2 linked regions of the Allocatelliglobosispora scoriae genome follow. Each later gene encodes a partner of the first gene's protein in a complex. Links are inferred from orthologs where the notes say so. Each region holds a gene or a part of one and is shown on either strand. Other genes may lie near its edges.

What was found.
Region 2: the proteins of rpsG (region 1) and tig are in contact, whole or in part, in a crystal structure (PDB 3GTY), measured with the Thermotoga maritima proteins. The link is inferred for Allocatelliglobosispora scoriae from one-to-one orthologs. Residues at the interface, in WP_004081843.1 of Thermotoga maritima: Lys34, Lys52, Lys55, Glu59, Arg62, Gln63, Glu66, Asn67, Lys69, Val71, Arg95, Ala109, Lys110, Lys111, Gly112, Arg113, Pro114, Glu117, Glu121, Ile124, Ala125, Tyr127, Asn128, Asn129, Thr130, Gly131, Lys135, Asp139, Arg142, Met143; in WP_004081061.1 of Thermotoga maritima: Glu122, Val124, Val129, Leu130, Tyr133, Glu188, Gly259, Ile262, Tyr263, Glu266, Ser270, Glu273, Gln274, Glu277, Arg308, Gln311, Ile312, Ser315, Tyr316, Glu325, Arg329, Arg336, Leu363, Phe366, Trp367, Arg373, Leu377, Arg381, Leu384, Glu387.

The regions. Positions count from the first base shown.
Region 1 is NZ_JACHMN010000002.1:3,039,092-3,042,257, forward strand. What follows is about bases 4-2,855. They hold rpsG (30S ribosomal protein S7), read right to left. Parts: upstream 1,739-2,855; coding sequence 1,268-1,738; downstream 4-1,267. Other genes in these bases: fusA (elongation factor G), read right to left, coding at 4-1,182; rpsL (30S ribosomal protein S12), read right to left, coding at 1,738-2,121; F4553_RS19380 (hypothetical protein), read right to left, coding at 2,529-2,855. Also shown: more of fusA, read right to left, coding at 1-3; more of F4553_RS19380, read right to left, coding at 2,856-2,978; F4553_RS19385 (hypothetical protein), read right to left, coding at 3,024-3,166.
Region 2 is NZ_JACHMN010000002.1:2,259,678-2,262,894, reverse strand. What follows is about bases 292-3,194. They hold tig (trigger factor), read left to right. Parts: upstream 292-1,021; coding sequence 1,022-2,368; downstream 2,369-3,194. Other genes in these bases: F4553_RS15770 (ATP-dependent Clp protease proteolytic subunit), read left to right, coding at 2,602-3,194; F4553_RS15790 (hypothetical protein), read left to right, coding at 292-391. Also shown: more of F4553_RS15790, read left to right, coding at 86-291; more of F4553_RS15770, read left to right, coding at 3,195-3,216. UniProt on the Bacillus subtilis protein: Involved in protein export. Acts as a chaperone by maintaining the newly synthesized protein in an open conformation. Functions as a peptidyl-prolyl cis-trans isomerase.

The sequences.
Region 1 (3,166 bases):
AGCCGGGTCGCAGAGCGTGTCACCGGTGGTGGTCTGCTTGAGACCCTGCACCGCGATGATGTCGCCGGCGTGCGCCGAGGGGCGCTCCTCACGCTTGTTGGCGTGCATCTGGTAGATCTTGCCGATCCGCTCCTTGCGGTCCTTGGTGGAGTTGACCACCTGAGAACCGGACTCGAGCGTGCCGGAGTAGATGCGCACGTAGGTCAGCTTGCCGAGGTGCTTGTCCGTCTGGATCTTGAACGCGAGGCCCGAGAACGGCTCCTTGATGTCGGGGTGCCGGACAGCCGGGGTCTCCCCGTCCATCAGTGTGCCGTCGATGGCCGGCACGTCCAGCGGCGACGGCAGGAAGTCGACGACCGCGTCGAGCATCGGCTGAACGCCCTTGTTCTTGAAGGCGGAGCCGCAGACGACGGGGTTGTACTTGCCGGCGATGGTCGCCGTGCGGATCGAAGCCTTGAGCTCCTCGACCGTGAACTCGCCGCCCTCGAGGTAGCGCTCCATGATCGCGTCGTCAGCCTCGGCGATCGTCTCGAGCAGCTTCACCCGGTACTCCGCGGCCTGCTCGGCCAGCTCGGCGGGGATCTCCTCGACGGCGTAGTCCTCGCCCTTCTGGGTCTCGCCGCGCCAGGTCAGCGCGCGCATGCCCACCAGGTCGACGACGCCGATGTGGTCGCCCTCGAGCCCGATCGGGATCTGCAGCACCAGCGGCGTCGCGTTGAGGCGGGTGACCATCATGTCGACGCAGCGGAAGAAGTCCGCGCCGGTGCGGTCGAGCTTGTTGACGAAACACATGCGGGGCACGTTGTACTTGTCGGCCTGGCGCCAGACGTTCTCCGTCTGCGGCTCCACGCCCGCGACACCGTCGTAGACCGCGACAGCACCGTCGAGGACGCGCAGCGAGCGCTCCACCTCGACCGTGAAGTCGACGTGGCCCGGGGTGTCGATGATCTGGATGACGTGGCCCTTCCACTCACAGGTGGTGGCGGCAGAAGTGATCGTGATGCCACGCTCCTGCTCCTGCTCCATCCAGTCCATGACGGCAGCGCCCTCGTGGACCTCACCGATCTTGTGGGTGATGCCGGTGTAAAAGAGGATTCGCTCGGTCGTGGTCGTCTTCCCGGCATCGATGTGCGCCATGATGCCGATGTTGCGGACCTTGGCGAGCGCGTCTACGACGGCCACTTCGAGTTCCCTTCGGATGTGAGGCCGTAAGGCCTCGGAAGTCAAGGTCGCGGGGCCAGACCGGTTGGCCCGGCCCCGCGGAGAATTACCAGCGGTAGTGCGCGAAGGCCTTGTTGCTCTCGGCCATCTTGTGCGTGTCCTCGCGACGCTTCACAGCGGCACCGAGGCCGTTGCTCGCGTCGAGCAGCTCGTTCATGAGGCGCTCGACCATGGTCTTCTCACGACGGGCGCGCGAGTACTGAACCAGCCAGCGCAGACCCAGGGTGGTCTGGCGCGGCGTGCGCACCTCGACCGGCACCTGGTAGGTCGCGCCACCAACGCGGCGGCTGCGGACCTCGAGGGTCGGCTTGACGTTGTCCATCGCGCGCTTCAGCGTGACGACCGGGTCGGTGCCGGTCTTCTCACGGCAGCCCTCGAGGGCGCCGTAGACGATGCTCTCGGCGAGCTGGCGCTTGCCGGCCATCAGGATCTTGTTGACCAGCTGGGTGACCAGCGGGGAGTTGTAGACCGGGTCCGCGAGCAGCGGACGGCGGGGAGCTGGGCCTTTACGTGGCATTACTTCTTACCGTCCTTTACCAGCTTCGCGCCGTAACGGCTGCGCGCCTGCTTGCGGTTGCGGACGCCCTGGGTGTCCAGCGAACCACGGATGATCTTGTAACGCACACCCGGCAGGTCCTTCACACGACCGCCACGCACGAGCACGATCGAGTGCTCCTGCAGGTTGTGGCCGACACCGGGGATGTAAGCGGTGACCTCGATCTGGCTGCTCAGCTTCACGCGAGCGACCTTGCGGAGAGCCGAGTTCGGCTTCTTCGGAGTCGTCGTGTAGACGCGGGTGCAGACACCGCGGCGCTGAGGACTGCCCTTGAGTGCAGGCGTCTTGGTCTTGCTCGTCTTCGCCTGCCGGCCCTTGCGGACCAGCTGCTGAATGGTAGGCACTGGGTCTCGACGCTCCTATTTCATCTCCGCTAATAACCCTCGCGGGTTACGACGTATAAATTCGGCCGGGAGCCGCATGCTGCGACGATTCCGACCCCCGCGGTCGGGCGTGTCGCCCGGTTCGCGGGCCCAGGCGCGCGATTTCTCGCTCGCCGGGGTTGTCTTGTGCTCGCGCTGCGCGGCCCCAGTCATCGACCACCGGCCACCAGGACCGACTCGACGCATGCACGAGGGCCCAGGCATGCCCGGGCACGAGGGAAAAGACTACCTATCGAAGGCGCAGAGGTCAAAACGGGGGCCCGGAGGCGGATCCGCCTGACTCTGCACAATCTCTATGGGCTGTTCAGGACAACAGTCTACCCGGTCGATCCGGGCGGCTCACACGGGATTGGCCCTCGTGACCGTTCTCACTGCGTGGGAATTGCGAACGAGAGCAGCACGGCGCCCACCCCGGCGACGAGCGTGAAGAGCAGCCCGATCGAGGCGCAGATGAGACCGGCGGTCGCCAGTCCCCTGCCCGTCAGCCCGGCGGCGCGGCGCACCTGCCGCCGGCCCAGCACGCCGAGCACGATGCCGCCGATGCCGAGCAGGCCGGACAGGACGGCGAACGCCCCGCCCGCCCACGCGCCCCAGCCCGCCGAGCTCCCCGCCAGACCCAGGCAGGCGACGGCGAAACTGACCAGGATCGAGGCGATGCCGACGAGCAGCGAGCCCACCGCCATGCCGGACGGGACCGGCGTCGAGCTCGGGATCGCGACACCGAACTGCGACCCCGGCACGGGCTCCACCCGGGCCGGCGGCGCGTAGGCGACCGGTGGCGGGTAATACGGCGGCGGCGGGCCGGGCGTTTGCGTCACGCCTGGCACTCTAATATGGCGCCGCCTCCGGCGCCGCCGCCAGCTCTAGTTGATCGACGGCGGGAAGTCGTGCGCGGGTGCCGAGCCCATCCGGACCAGACCGATCACGACCGCGGTGACGATGGCCGCCGCGGCGAGGCCGAGGCCCACCCAGGCCAGCCGCTCCCCCGCCACGACCAGTCGGCCGC
Region 2 (3,217 bases), 780 kb from region 1 along the record:
AGTTATCCCTACAGGGTTTACTAGTAGTGGTATTGGTTATATGGTGTGTGCGGCTTTGCGCCTGCAACCAACGGGGAGGAGACTCGTGTTTGTGACAGTGCCCGCTCAGCGCCTGGAGAACATCGAAGGGCGGCTGGACCACCTGACGAATGCCATCGGTGATCTCTCGGGCGGCCAGCGCGTCCTGCGGGCTGACCTGGAAGAACTGCGCGCCGAGATGAGTGAGCGGTTCGACAAGGTGGATCAGCGCTTCGACAAGATGGACGAGCGCTTCACCGGGATGGATCAGCGCTTCGCGTCCGTGGACCGCCAGCTGGCGTTCGTCGTGCCCGCCATCTCGGCGATCGCGCGCAAGCTCGGCATCGATGACCTTGCGATCGAGGCGAGCTGACGGCAGGAAACGCAATGCCCCGACCCATCCGGGCCGGGGCATTGCCGATGTGGAGCGGGCGACGAGAATCGAACTCGCGTAGTCAGTTTGGAAGACTGAAGCTCTACCATTGAGCTACGCCCGCGTGCCGCCGGCTTCCCGGCGCGGCTCCTAGCTTAGCGGGTTCCCCGTCGATCGCGCCTCCGGGTTACCGGGTGCCGCGCCACGCGTACCCGCCGACTGAAATCACCTGGACCGCGACGGTGGGTGACGGGTACGGTTCGGCTACGCTAGCGCGGTTAGTTGCGGGGTGTGGCGCAGTTTGGTAGCGCGTCCGCTTTGGGAGCGGAAGGCCGTCGGTTCAAATCCGGCCACCCCGACAATTCTTCGCATTTCAGGCCGTCCCGGGCATCGCCCGAGGAGAATGGCGATTGCCCCGGTAGGGCTTCGTATCGGTCAGATCGGCGTGGCTCTACCGGGTGTGACGGCCGAAAGAGCGCGCGATTGAGCGCTGCGGCAGAGATCACCCTGTGACATCTCCGGCGATGGCCCTCCCCGATGGGAGATACCGGTCATGTATTCGCCTACACTCGACCGGGCCCTTTCGTGCGCCCAACCACTCGACCCGCAAGATCGTCAAGGAGTACGCCTGTGAAGAGCACCGTCGAGACTCTGAGCCCGACCCGCGTGCGGCTCGCCATCGAGGTGCCGTTCGAAGAGCTGGAGCCCAGCCTCAAGAAGGCGTACCGGGAGATCGCCAACCAGGTGAACATCCCCGGTTTCCGCAAGGGCAAGATCCCGTCCCAGGTGATCGACCAGCGTGTCGGCCGGGGCACCGTGCTGCAGGAGGCCGTCGAGGAGGCGATCCCGGCGCAGATTCTCGAGGCCGTGCGCGAGCACGACGTGAAGCTGCTCGGCCGCCCGACCGTCGACATCACGGAGTTCGCCGACGGCCAGCCGCTGCGGTTCACCGCCGAGGTCGACGTCCGTCCGGAGATCGTCCTTCCGGAGCTGTCGGCGATCTCCGTCGAGGTCGACCCGATCGCGCTCGGCGAGAACGAGATCGATGAGCAGCTCAACAACCTGCGCCAGCGCTTCGCGACGCTCAAGGGCGTCGAGCGCGCCGTGGAGACCGGCGACTACGTGCAGATCGACCTGAACGCCACGGTCGACGGCACCGACGTCGAGGGCGGCCAGGCCAGCAACATCTCGCACGAGGTCGGTTCGGGCCAGCTCCTGCAGGGCTTGGACGAGGCGATCGTCGGCCTGAGCGCCGAGGAGTCGACGACCTTCCAGACGCAGCTCGTCGGCGGCGAGTTCGCGGGCAAGGACGCCGATGTCGCCGTCACGGTGCGCGCCGTCAAGGAGAAGCAGCTGCCGGAGCTGGACGACGAGTTCGCGGGCCTCGCGAGCGAGTTCGACACGCTCGAGGAGCTGCGCAACGACCTCAAGGACCGGCTCACCCGGATCAAGAAGGTCGAGCAGCTCTACGCCGCCCGCGACAAAGCACTCAAGGAGATCGTCGCCGCGGCCGCCGTGCCGGCGCCGGAGGGTGTCGTCGCCGAGGAGGTCGAGCACCGCAAGCAGTCGATGGCCCAGGAGCTGGAGCGCATCGGCGCCTCGCTGACGGAGTACCTCGCCGCCGAGGAGAAGACCGAGGAGCAGATCGACGCCGAGCTGACCGAGGCCGCTTCCGAGGGCGTGCGGATCCAGCTCGTGCTCGACGCGCTCGCCGACGCCGAGGATGTCCAGGTCTCCGACGACGAGTTCGGCCACGAGGTCGTGCACCGCGCCCAGCGGGCGGGCATGCCGCCGCAGCAGTATTACGACCAGCTCGTCCAGACCGGCAACGCGGGCGCTCTCTTCGGCGATGTCCGCCGGGGCAAGGCGCTGGCGATGGTCATGGAGCGCGTGATCATGAAGGACACCGACGGCAACGTCCTGACCCTCGACGATCTGCGCGGCGACGAGGAAGACCACACCGGTCACAACCACTGAGCTGTGACTCGGGCCGGGCCGCGCGTGCAGACGCGCGGCCCGCGCCATGTTCAACCCCAGCGGGGGGTACGCCGGGCAGCGTGCGCTCACAGCGAACACGCCCTCCGGTGGGAAGCTCTCGTCGGTGGGACCGGTTAGGGTCGGCAATAGGTTCGACTTCCAGGATGTGGTCACGTCGGAGGCGTCGGGACAGACCCGGTGATCCGGCGGCACGGTCGCAAAGAAGGGTTGGCATGAGCGAGCTGCATCTCCCACCGCAACTGCGGGGCTCCGATCAGATCGGCATCGGTCTAGACGACAGCGTCTACAACCGGCTGCTCAAGGACCGGATCATCTTCCTCGGCAGCGAGGTCAACACGCAGGTCGCGAACCGCATCTGCGCCCAGTTGCTCCTGCTGGCAGCCGAAGACTCCGAGCGCGACATCACTCTCTACATCAACTCGCCGGGTGGTTCCGTCTACGACGGCATGGCGATCTACGACACGATGCAGTATGTGACCAACGATGTCTCCACCATTGCCCTGGGCATGGCGGCGTCGATGGGTCAGATGCTGCTCTGCGCCGGTGCGAAGGGCAAGCGCTACGCGCTGCAGCACGCGCGGATCATGATGCACCAGGCGTCCGGTGGCATCGGTGGCACCGCGGCCGACATCGCGATCCAGGCGCAGCAGATGATCCACACCAAGAAGCTCATGATCGACCTCATCGCCAAGCACACCGGTCAGACGGTGGCGCAGATCGAGGAGGATGGTGACCGCGACCGCTGGTTCACCGCCGAGGAGGGCCAGCAGTACGGCTTCATCGACCGCGTGATTACCGGCGGTTCGCCGACGCCGAGCGAGGACTGAG